DNA from 2 places in the Pseudarthrobacter sp. BIM B-2242 genome. Region 1 is predicted to be linked to the other one. Evidence: predicted binding sites of a transcription regulator. Region 1 holds the regulator's gene; the other holds the start of a gene.

Region 1 (5,880 bases):
TGGTCTCCCTATGACTAACCGTTGGTATGCGTATTTTTCGTTGGCTCTGGAGGAGCCCGCGTCTAACTGACACGCATCCAACTTCCTTCAGAGCCAACAGGGCAGAGATCATTCTCTGCCCTTCGCCATTTCTCCGGCGGGTTCTGATCTGGGCCCGCTTCCTATCTGGAACAGGACCCCGAGCATGAGCCCCGCAACAGCAACTCCCGCTAAATCCACATCCAACCTGCGCGTCAGCGAATTCACTGCGCTGCCCACGCCCGCCGAGCTCATCGCCGAGTTGCCGCTGGATGACCGGGTGACTGACGTCGTCGAACGCGGCCGCGATGAGGTCCGCGCCATCATGGACGGCGTGGACGACCGGCTGCTGGTTATCGTTGGCCCCTGCTCCATCCACGACCCAAAGGCCGGCCTGGAATACGCCCGCCGGCTCGTCAGCCAGGCCGAGAGGCACAAGGAAGACCTGCTGATTGTCATGCGGGCCTACTTCGAAAAGCCGCGCACCACGGTGGGCTGGAAGGGCCTCATCAACGATCCCCGCCTGGACGGCAGCCACGACATGGAAACCGGCCTCCGCGCTGCCCGGCAGTTCCTGCAGCAGGTCACCGCACTCGGCCTGCCCACCGCAACAGAGTTCCTGGAGCCCATCAGCCCGCAGTACATGGCGGACCTGATCTCCTGGGGTGCCATCGGTGCTCGCACCACCGAGAGCCAGATCCATCGCCAGTTGGCGTCCGGGCTGTCCATGCCCATCGGCTTCAAGAACGGTACCGACGGCGGCCTCCAGGTTGCGATTGACGCGTGCGGTGCCGCCGCGGCAGCGCAGGCTTTCCTGGGGATCGACGGTGACGGCCGCGCCGCGCTGGTGGCCACTGCAGGCAACCCGGACACGCACGTCATTCTCCGCGGCGGACGCAAGGGGCCCAATTACTCAGCAGCCGACGTCGAAAGCGCTTCCGCCTTGCTGGCCGGCAAGGGACTGAACCCCCGGCTGATCGTGGACGCGAGCCACGCCAACAGCGGCAAGAGCCATCACCGGCAGGCTGAAGTTGCGCTCGAAATCGGCGCCCAGCTTGAGGAGGGCGGCCCGGCTGCCCAGGCCATCGCCGGCGTGATGCTCGAAAGCTTCCTCGTAGGCGGGGCGCAGAACCTGGATGTCGCCGAGCACGCCGCGGGAACCTCCGCGCTCGTGTACGGGCAGAGCGTAACGGATGCATGCATGGAGTGGGATGTGTCAGCATCGGTCCTCAACCAGCTCGCAGCGTCCGCGCGGAAACGCCGTACTGCACAGTGATTGCCGGAAATGACTTTCACTACAGCCCCATGAACCTCTAGAGTATCTATCACATGGTTGGTGGATGGCTCAGCATCGGCACACCGCAATGGAACACGCTGGGGTTAGTAGTCATCCGTCAGCAAAGGAATAGGGAAATGTCTGCAGAACAGAACTTCTCGAACGCGAAGTTCCTGACCGTGGCCGAAGTGGCCCAGGTCATGCGCGTCTCCAAAATGACCGTCTATCGGCTGGTTCATTCAGGTGAAATGCCCGCGGTGCGTTTCGGTCGCTCATACAGAGTGCCTGAGAACGCCGTCGAGCAGTATCTCAAGGGTGCGGTGGTGGACGGTCACACCGAAACCGCGTGACAACCTGGCGTTCCAACCGATGATTCGGCCCGAGGATGGACTGCGGTCGGTGGTCGACGCCAGAAAGCGGTACCCTGTTAAGGATTGTTTTACGTCATTGTAAGAATCTGTCAGTTGTTTCAGTCTGTAGCTCTGCTCACGGACCACTTCCATCAGACAGGTACTACATCTAGTTTGTGAGGAACTTTCGTGGGTTCAGTTATTAAGAAGCGTCGCAAGCGTATGGCCAAGAAGAAGCACCGCAAGCTGCTTCGCAAAACGCGTCACCAGCGCCGCAATAAGAAGTAGAGATACTTCGAACTGTGTGAAATGCCCGTTGCCTCCCCGGCAGCGGGCATTTTTGTGTGCAAAAGACGGTGAAACGCCGACGGCGACAGTCGCGACGGCGGTTATGCCCGGGGGCCGCAGTTATGCCCGGGGGCCGCGGATGCGGGCGAAGCCCTTCCACAGTCCGTAGACCACGCCGCCGGCCGTTGCCGCCTTGAGGCCCAGGGTGGCGGCGCGGCGGCCGGAGCGGAAGTCGTAGACCGGCCAATTGTGGTCGCGCGCGTGGCTGCGGAGCCGGGCATCGGGATTGATGGCCACCGGGTGACCCACGAGGGTCAGCAGCGGGATGTCATTGTAGGAGTCGCTGTACGCCCAGCACCGTTTCAGGTCCAGGCCCTCGGCATCGGCCAGTTCCTGGACTGCCACTGCTTTCGCGGAGCCGTGCAGGATGTCACCCACCAGCCGGCCGGTGTACATGCCGTCCGCAATCTCGCCCACAGTGCCCAGCGCTCCGGTGAGTCCCAGTCGGGTTGCGATGACTGCGGCAACTTCGATGGGGGTGGCCGTGACAAGCCAGACCCGCCGGCCCACGCGTAGGTGCTGCTGCGCCAGTGCCTTGGCTCCTGGCCAGATCCTGGAGGCGATCATCTCGTCGTACACTTCTTCGCCCAGGGCCTTGATGTCGTCCACCGTGATGCCGGCCGCGAGGGTGAGGGCCGAATCGCGTACTGCATGGACATCGTCCATGTTCTCGCCGCGCGTCACGAACTTGAATTGCTTCCAGGCGAATCCGGCCGCCTGGGTCAGCGTGAAGGCGCCCCGCTGGTGCATCTTACGGGCCACGTGGAAGAGGCTGGCGCCCTTCATTAGGGTGTTGTCAACGTCAAAGAAGGCCGCTTCGCCGGTCTGCATCACCGCATCCGGCTTGGTGATCACAGCGACGTACTTCTCCTCGGGCATTCCACGAGTCTAGTCAATACTCGGCGCCGAACATTTCAGCAGGCGCCGGCGACCCTGCCCGCAGCGCTGGCAGCACCCAAAGGGCGATACGGTTAAAGCATGGCAAAACCGGAGGTAGTCCTCATCACCAAAGCAGACTGTCACCTGTGCGCAGACGCGCGCGACGCCGTCGAACGGGTTACCGCCTCGCTGGGACTCAGGTGGACGGAACAGCGGGTTGATGAACTACCGGAACTGCGTGAGCGGTACGCGGAGGAAATTCCCGTGGTGCTGGTGGACGGCATCCAGCGTGACTTTTGGCAAATTGATGAAACCCGGCTTGAGCGTGTCCTCCAGCGTGCCATGGCCCAGTAGACAACCGATTGCCAAAAATGTCGCTGGCTTTGTTGACACCAGCCGCGGGGCTCTAGAGTGGAGTCACAACGCGAGGCAACGGAGGGGATAGTGAGTTCACTGGATTCATCCCCCCATGCCGTAGAAGGTGCGGGCGTTTCCCCGACCGGGGAAATCGCCAAGCAGATTCCGCCCGCCGCCGTGGCACGGCTGACCATCTATCTGCGCGCCCTGAACACACTGCTCGCAGACAGTGTGGAGCGCGTGTCCTCGGAGTCCCTGGCGGAAGCGTCGGGCGTGAGTTCTTCAACACTGCGCAAGGACCTGTCCTATGTTGGCTCGTATGGCACGCGCGGGGTTGGCTATGAAGTGCAGTACCTTAGCCGCCACATCTCCGCGGCCCTCGGGCTGACCCATGATTGGAAGGTGGCCATCGTCGGCGCCGGCAACCTGGGCAAGGCGCTGGCCCGTTACGGCGGTTTCGAGTCCCGCGGCTTTGACGTTGTGGCAATCTTCGACGCCGACCAGATGGTGGTGGGCAACGAGGTGGGCTGGCTGCGCGTCAGCGACGTTGCCGACCTCGAAACAGTACTCGAGCGGACGGGCGCCAATATGGTGGTCCTGGCGCTGCCGGCCGCCGTGGCACAGGCAATCTGCGACCGCGTCGTTGCGGCCGGTGTCCACAGCATCCTGAGCTTCGCTCCGGTCATGCTGCAGGTCCCCGCCGGAGTCAACCTGCGCAAGGTGGACATGGCCACCGAACTTCAGATCCTGGCGTATCACGCGCAACGGGCGCAGGCCCCGGACCAAACCGCCTAGGTTCTGTTCGGCGGCTGGCGGGGTCCACGCCCGTCGTGTCTGGCTTGGCCGGGACCTACTGGCCGTAGGGGTTGCCCGGCGAGCTGTAGGGGTTGGCGAACGGCTGCTGCTTGCGGAAATACGGAGCGGTGGACGGCAGGTACAGCAGAACGATCGCTGCGATTCCAGCCACGGTTCCCAAAGTCCCGAGGTTCGGCACCTGGAAAAGGCTGGTTATGGACAGCGCCGCGAATACGGTTCCCAGGATCCTGGCCCAGTTCTTACCCTTGCGGATGAAGAAGGCCACCAGCAAGTACATTCCCGCACCGAGGATTGCCACGACCACCAGCGTTCCGGCGAAGACGCTCCTGAAGTCCTCGAAGTTGAACTCCGTGCCGGTGGCGCCGCTGCTGCGCATGGCATCTTCGAACGCGTCACGCATGATCGGGTCATCGAGCATGCCGATGCCCACAAGCAGGGTGATGACAAAGAGTGCAGCCGCAGCGATCAGGAGCCAGAACGAAATGTTGACCAGCTGGGGAACGCCCTTGGCTCCGGTGGCCTGCGGCTGCTCAGAAGGGTACTGGGCGTAGGGGGACTGCCCGTACGGCTGCTGGCCATAGGCCGGCGGCGTAGGTTGCCCGAACTGGGGTGGATTCTGGCCGTAGGGCTGCTGTGGTGCCTGCGGTGAGTTTTGGCCGTACTGCGGTGCGTTTTGGCCGAATTGCGGCTGTGGTGAGTTCTGGCCGTACTGCGGCTGCTGCGGGGAGTTTTGGCCGTACTGCGGCGCCGGCGGAACGGGCTGCCCGGACTGCGGGCCGTTCCCGCCGTAGCGGGGTGCCTGGGGCTGGTTGCCTGGCTCGGGTTCGTTCGGGACGGGAGGCGGGACGGGTGTGCTCATGAGCGGTCCTTTGCAGGTCGGAAGTCAGTTCGGCTGCTGGGTGCAGTCCACTGGCCCTGCCCCCAGTACGGCTTACTTCCAACCGTACCCCTGCCGGTGCCGGGACGGGTCATACCAGAGAGGTATTCGCGCCCTCCCGGCCAAGCGGAATCATGGTGGAAACGGGCTGGTCAGCGGCCTTTGGAAGCGTTGAACCAGGCCTGCGAGTTGGGAAGCCACATGAGTACGGTCGCCGCGGCGCTGATCAGGAAGCCGAACCAGTTATTGCCGATGCCTTCACCGAAGCTGCCGCCGATGACCGCCAGGATCAATGAGACGCCCGCAACGATGGTGAGTGCCAGGCGGGCCCATTCCTTTCCCTCCTTCATCTTCAAAGCGAGGACGATCTGAGCCACGGCAAGGGCGAGGGCAACCAGGACCAGGACGAGAACGATGGCCGCCAGGGCGGGGGCCACTGTGAAAACAGCCAGAGCAGCAAGCAGACCGAAAAACGTGCCGAGCACACCCAGCATGCCGCCGATGAGCCAGATCCAGTACGAGACCTTGAGTTCCATGGGAAGCCCGGCCACGCTGAACATCCCCGAGAGCCCGCCCTTCGGCATCACATCGTTGAAGTTGCGCGGACCGTCGGTTGGCATCTGGAACTGGAAGGCGCCCGGCTGGCCAGGCTGCTGGTAGCTCTGGCCCTGTGGGGGATAGGGCTGGCCTGGCGGCTGGTGCGTTTGCGGAGCCGGGTATCCCTGCGGCGGCTGGTAGCCGGTGGGCGGAACGTTGCCGACGGGCGGCTGGTCACCGGGCTGAGGCGGCGGTGTGTCACTGGGGTTGCTCATGGCTCTCACTGTAGACGGCGAATTCCCGGTTCTCTAGGAGAATCGGGGCAAACTCGCCGGGAACGGAGGCGGCCTTCCGGGGGACACGTCGGCATGCGCAACGCAGGAATGAGTGGACCCGCACCCCGCGCCCACTGCGCCCCAACT
Region 2 (5,880 bases), 1.6 Mb from region 1:
CTGCTGATCGTCGCGGATCAGCCCGTCATCGAGGATGTAAGGCCCGACGGCGGCGCGATGGTTATTGCCTCCACCTACGACCTGGGTGCCCACAAGCTGGAGTCCATCCAGTCGTCCTGGGACGGGTGGCGGGCTGAGAACTACCCCACAGAGAAGGCCGCCAACTGAGGGATCGGCGGGGTTTGCTGGCACACTGGAACCGTGCCAGCCAACCCCGCCTCCGCCCTGTCCGCCGACCCTGCCACCCAGTCCCGGTTCTCCTTCACAGTTGGCACCCGGCTGGCCGAAAGCTGCGCGCCGTCGGCCGCGCAGGAGGCAGCCAACGGCGGCGGATTCCTGGGCCGCACGGGCACCATAACCACCCCTCACGGCGAGATCCAGACGCCGGCGTTCATCGCCGTCGGGACCAAGGCCACCGTGAAGTCGGTGCTGCCAGAGTCCATGGCGGAGCTCGGGGCGCAGGCGCTGCTGGCCAACGCCTACCACCTGTACCTCCAGCCCGGCGCGGACATCCTGGACGAGGCCGGCGGGCTGGGTGCCTTCATGAACTGGTCCGGGCCCACGTTCACGGATTCCGGCGGGTTCCAGGTGATGAGCCTGGGCTCGGGGTTCAAGAAGGTCATCGACATGAAGTCCGTGGACAGCTCGGGGCCTGACGACGCTGTGGCCCCGGGCAAGGAACGCCTGGCCCACATTGACAACGACGGTGTCTGGTTCAAATCGCACCTGAACGGCGACCGCCACCGCTTCTCTCCCGAGATCTCCATGCAGGTCCAGCACCAGATCGGCGCGGACATCATGTTCGCCTTCGACGAGCTGACCACACTGCAGAACTCCCGCGGCTACCAGGAAGAGTCTTTGGAGCGTACCCGGCTCTGGGCGCTGCGTTGCCTGGACGAGCATTTCCGGCTGACGGAGTCGCGTTCGGGGAAGCCGTACCAGGCCCTGTTCGGCGTGATCCAGGGCGCCCAGTACGAGGACCTCCGCCGGAAGGCCTGCCAGGACCTCGGGGCCATGAACTTCGACGGCTACGGCATCGGCGGTGCGCTGGAGAAGGAAAACCTCGGCACGATTGTGCGCTGGTGCAACGAGGAACTGCCGGAGGACAAGCCGCGGCACCTGCTGGGCATCTCCGAGCCGGACGACATCTTCACCGCCATCGAGAACGGCGCCGACACCTTCGACTGTGTCTCCCCCACCCGCGTGGCCCGCAACTCGGCGTTCTACACCCCCACCGGCCGCTACAACCTGTCCGGCGCCAAGTACAAACGCGACTTCGGCCCGCTCCAGGACGGCTGCGACTGCTACGCCTGCGCCAACTACTCGCGCGCCTACATCCACCACCTGTTCAAAGCCAAGGAGATGCTCTCCGCCACGCTAATCTCCATCCACAACGAGCGTTTTGTGGTGAAGATGGTGGACGACGCCCGGCTGGCCATCGAATCAGGGAACTTCTTCGAGTTCAAGGCCGAGACCCTGGCGCAGTACTACTCCTGAGCCCGTTCCCTCCCGGGACCCGGATCCCGGGTGGCGCCGCGCGCCCAAAGGCACGTCCCGCCGTCGCGCTCCGATATCCTGACCGAATGCTCATCGAGATCCCTGCCGCTGACGGCGTTGCCGAGGCCCTGGTCACCCGTCCGTCCACAGGCGCCGGGCCGTTCCCGGGCGTCATCCTCTACATGGATGCTTTTGGCCTGCGCCCGCGCATCGAGGAGATGGCGCAGCGCATCGCCGACTGGGGCTATGTGGTCCTGGCACCGAACGTCTTCTACCGGGAAGGGACGGCCGCGCAGCTCGCACCAAACGTGGACATGACCACCCCTGACGGCCGGGCTGCCGCCGGCAAGGCGGCGTTCGCGCGCGTGGGGCGCCTGACCACGGACAAGGCGCTGCCGGACATTGATGCGTGGGTTGCGGCACTGGGAACGCTCGACGGCGTCGCACCGGGTCCCATCGGCACGTTCGGCTACTGCATGGGCGCCCGGCTCGCGGTGCGGACCGCCACCGCCTACCCCGATGTGGTGGCAGCGTGCGGCGGATTCCACGGCGGCGGGCTCGCCAGCGATGCCCCGGACAGCCCCCACCTGGAGCTCGGCAAAGCCAGGGCGCGGTTCGTCTTCGGCCACGCGGACCATGACAAGAGCATGGATTCCGACGCCGTCGCACGCTTGGGCGAGGCGCTGGCTGCTGCAGGGCTTGAGGCGTCCAACGAGGTCTACCCCGGGGCGCCGCACGGCTACACGATGGCGGACACGTCCATGTTCCATGCCGAGGCCTCGGAGCGGCACTTCGCCGAGCTCCGCACCCTCCTCGACGGGACACTGAAGGCCTGACCGGCCAAACCCATCCATTGCTCCGTAACCGCCCTTTTGAAGGCTCAAAACGGCCGAGGGCCCACGCCGGCAGGGTTCCCTGGCCGAGCTTGCGAGGTTAGGGTGCCGGTGGGGATCAAAGGATGGGGCTACAAAGTCCGACGCCGGGCGGCGGCTACGCGGCGTTCGTCACCGGTGCCATCGCGGCGACTTACGCCCCGTAGCTCGGTTCGCGCTTCTTGATCCAGCCGATCACCAGGGACGTCACCGGGACGAACAGGAACTCCACCAGGGTTTTGTAGACGAAACCCACCACGACGTAGTTCACGAACGTGCCGAAATCGGTGATGCCGATGACGGAGGCCGCGATGCTGCAGAAGATCAGGGTGTCCACGAACTCGCCGGCGCCGGAGGAGCCCATGAGGCGCGCCCAGAGAGACTTCTCCCCGGAGCGGGCCTTCATCTTCACCAGGATCCAGGAGTTGATGGTCTGGCCGGCCAGGAACGCCAGCAGCGAGGCCAGCACAATCTGCGGGACCGGGCCCAGCGCACCTTCGAGGGCGGCCTGCTTGGAGGTGCCAAATTCGTCGTCAAAGCCCGGCAGCGCGATGATCACCCAGTAGCAGATCGAGGCGAAGACGGATAGGGCGAAGGTGGTGAAAATGGCCTTGCGCGCCACTTTGAAGCCGTATACCTCGCTGATTACATCGCCCAGGATGTAGGCCAGCGGGAAGAGGAAGAAGCCGCCGTCGGTAATGATCGGGCCGATGGCCACGCCCTTGGACGCGCCGATGTTGGACAGGATCAGCACCACGGCCATCCCGGCGAGCATGATGCCGAAGTAGGGCGAGCCGATGGAGGCGAATTTTGCTGTGCCTGCGGGGTTTGCCATGGGCAGGGCGTCGCGGCCTGAGGGGGAAGGCATGGAGGTGTCCGTTCATAGTGGTTCGCTCGGCGCCTGCCCCCTCAACGGGGGCTGGGCGGTGCGCCGGCTGTATTAGCACTGTCACGCCATTGTCCCACCACTCCGGGGCGCGAAAGTTTTGAACACGTTCAGTTCCGTGTCATACTCATTTCTGAACACGTTCAAAAAAGGAAACAGTGGCAACCACCAAGAGCGAGCACACGCGGCAACACCTGGCGGACATCGCGCTGCGCATGTTCCGCGAGATCGGCTTCGAGAAGACCACCATGCGGGCCATCGCTGCCGAGGCCGGGGTTTCAGTAGGCAACGCCTATTACTACTTTGCGTCCAAGGATGACCTGGTCCAGGAACTCTACGTCCAGGTCCAGGCCGAGCATGCCGCAAAGGCGGACGAAGCGCTCGACGGCCTGAAGGACCTGGCCAGCCGCCTGAAAGCCACCCTCCACACGGGCCTCGACGTCATGGCGCCCTACCACCGGTTCGGCGCCGACTTCGTGGCCACGGCCATCCGGCCGACGTCGCCAGTCAACCCCTTCGCAGGAGAATCGACGGCGGCCCGCGAAGCCTCGCTGGGCATCTTCCGGACCGCGGTTGACGGCGCCAGCCCTCTCCCACCCAAGAAGTTGCGCGCCGATCTGCCCGAGCTCCTGTGGCTGGGCTACATGGGGATCGCCCTGTTTTGGGTGTACGACACCTCGGAAGGCCAGCGCCGCACCCGGAAACTCGTGGACGGGGCCGTCCCGCTGATCGCCCGGGGACTGTCGCTGGCCAGGATTCCGGGGGTCAATAAGGTCATGGACGACGTCCTTAGCCTGAGCCGCAGCATCCGCACCTGAACATCATGGGAAAAGAAATGAACAAGGCAAAAACCGTAGTGGTCGCCGGAGCCTCGGGCTTCATCGGCACTTATCTCCGGGCGCGCTTCGAGCAGGCGGGGTGGTCAGTGCGCACTATCGGCCGCCGGACAGCCAAGGGTTCGGCTGAGTCCGCACGCTGGGACGACGACGCCGCCATCACCCGGGTGCTGGACGGTGCCGACCTGCTGGTCAACCTCGCCGGACGATCGGTCAACTGCCGCTATAACGCGCGGAACAGAGCCGCCATCCTCGATTCCCGCGTCGCCACCACCACCGCGCTCGGCCGCGCCCTGGAAGGGTGCCGGGTGCCGCCGTCGACCTGGCTCAACGCGAGCACGGGCACCATCTACCGGAATGCGGACGACCGTCCCCAAACGGAGTCCGACGGCGACCTCGGCAGCGGTTTTTCCGTGGACGTCGCGCGCGCCTGGGAAGCCGCCCTGGAGGCCGCAGACACTCCCCGGACCAGGAAGGTTGCGTTGCGGATCGCCATCGTCCTCGGGCCGGGCGGCGGCGCGCTGCGCCCCTTCGCCACCCTGGCTCGGCTCGGCCTGGGCGGGCCTATGGGCCGCGGCGGCCAGAAGTTCAGCTGGATCCATCTGGAGGACCTCTACCGCACCGTCCGCTTCCTGCACGCCCGGACCGACATCTCCGGTCCGGTGAATGTGGCTTCCCCGGACGTGGTGGACAACCGCGAACTGATGCACTTCGTCCGGCGGGCGTACGGCGCCAGGCTTGGCCTTCCCACCCCGGCCTGGCTGCTCAGGCTGGGCGCCGTCCTGATCCGCACGGACACCGAGCTGGTGCTGAAGAGCCGGTGGGTGCAGCCGCAGAAGCTGATCGATGCCGGGTTCATCTTCCGTCAGCCGGAGCTGGGGCGCGCGCTTCTTAGCATCGCCAAGCGGTGAGCCGGGCCCACCGCGTGACGTTCGGCCCCGGCGCGTTCCTTCTTAGTGCCGGCATCACCGTGGTGCTTTTTGGCGTGCCCCTCGGTGCGACGGGCTACGTTTTCGGAATTGCTGCGGCGCTCCTGCTCGGGATGCCGCTGGCCCTGGCCGTCGGCATCATGATGCGGCCTGTCCGCGACCAGGTGCTGCACATTGCAGCCATCGCCGGGGTGGGGCTAGCCACGGGCCTGCTCACGCTTCTTTTCATGGCAGGTGGCGGGTGGCTCACCATGTGGGGACTGATCCCCTGGACTGGAGTCTGCGCCGCAATCGGACGGTTGGCGGTGGTTCGCCTCGTCACAACGCATGATGACGTGGCCCCGTAGGCACACCCTTCCGAGGTGGAAACCAGGCACGGCGCCGGCACCCCGAATAGGCGTAAAGTTCAACGGGGAAGCCGCCGCCCGCTTCCCCCTTGACCCCAATACCTGCCGATCAACCGGCGGCTCGACGGATCGGCACATGACTGGTGAACAATTCAACCCGACTGACCGCCGCGCCCTTCGACGTCGTCGTGATGGGCGAGATCCTCGTTGAGGTAGCCACCGACGTCGCGTTCGCCCACGGTGTCCCGGCTCAGCTCGGCATTTCCGGTGACGCCCTGAACGTCGCAGCGGCCGCGGCAGCAGCCGGTGCCCGCGTTGGCCTGCTATCGGTGCTGACCGACGACGACCTGGGCAAGGCCATCGCCGCCCGGATTGTTGAACTAGGCATCTCCCCCGGGCTCCTGACATTCCGTGCCGGACAGCAGGGCGTCTACCTGGTTCACTGCGACCCCGACGGGCAGCGCGAATTCTCCTACGCCCGCAGCGGCAGCGTCGGCTCCAGCCTGGGCCCCG

Evidence for each region. The regulator Rex, encoded in region 1, represses fermentation and respiration genes when NADH is low (regulators of the CRP and FNR family bind a similar motif). The targets are predictions, from matches to a motif close to CTTGTGAANNNNTTCACAAG.
Region 2: the regulator Rex is predicted to act here: its motif matches at 3,386-3,405, upstream of IDT60_RS02825 (queuosine precursor transporter).

Annotation. Positions count from the first base shown of each region.
Region 1 is NZ_CP061721.1:3,385,431-3,391,310, reverse strand. It holds gene IDT60_RS15675 (3-deoxy-7-phosphoheptulonate synthase) at 185-1,294, shown strand; gene IDT60_RS15670 (helix-turn-helix domain-containing protein) at 1,432-1,644, shown strand; gene IDT60_RS15665 (30S ribosomal protein bS22) at 1,834-1,932, shown strand; gene IDT60_RS15660 (HAD family phosphatase) at 2,053-2,871, opposite strand; gene IDT60_RS15655 (glutaredoxin family protein) at 2,971-3,225, shown strand; gene IDT60_RS15650 (redox-sensing transcriptional repressor Rex) at 3,316-4,023, shown strand; gene IDT60_RS15645 (Yip1 family protein) at 4,079-4,903, opposite strand; gene IDT60_RS15640 (hypothetical protein) at 5,074-5,733, opposite strand.
Region 2 is NZ_CP061721.1:578,196-584,075, reverse strand. It holds gene IDT60_RS02840 (SRPBCC domain-containing protein) at 1-168, shown strand, start outside; gene tgt (tRNA guanosine(34) transglycosylase Tgt) at 202-1,497, shown strand; gene IDT60_RS02830 (dienelactone hydrolase family protein) at 1,584-2,333, shown strand; gene IDT60_RS02825 (queuosine precursor transporter) at 2,524-3,237, opposite strand; gene IDT60_RS02820 (TetR/AcrR family transcriptional regulator) at 3,471-4,073, shown strand; gene IDT60_RS02815 (TIGR01777 family oxidoreductase) at 4,091-5,002, shown strand; gene IDT60_RS02810 (hypothetical protein) at 4,999-5,367, shown strand; gene IDT60_RS02805 (PfkB family carbohydrate kinase) at 5,559-5,880, shown strand, end outside.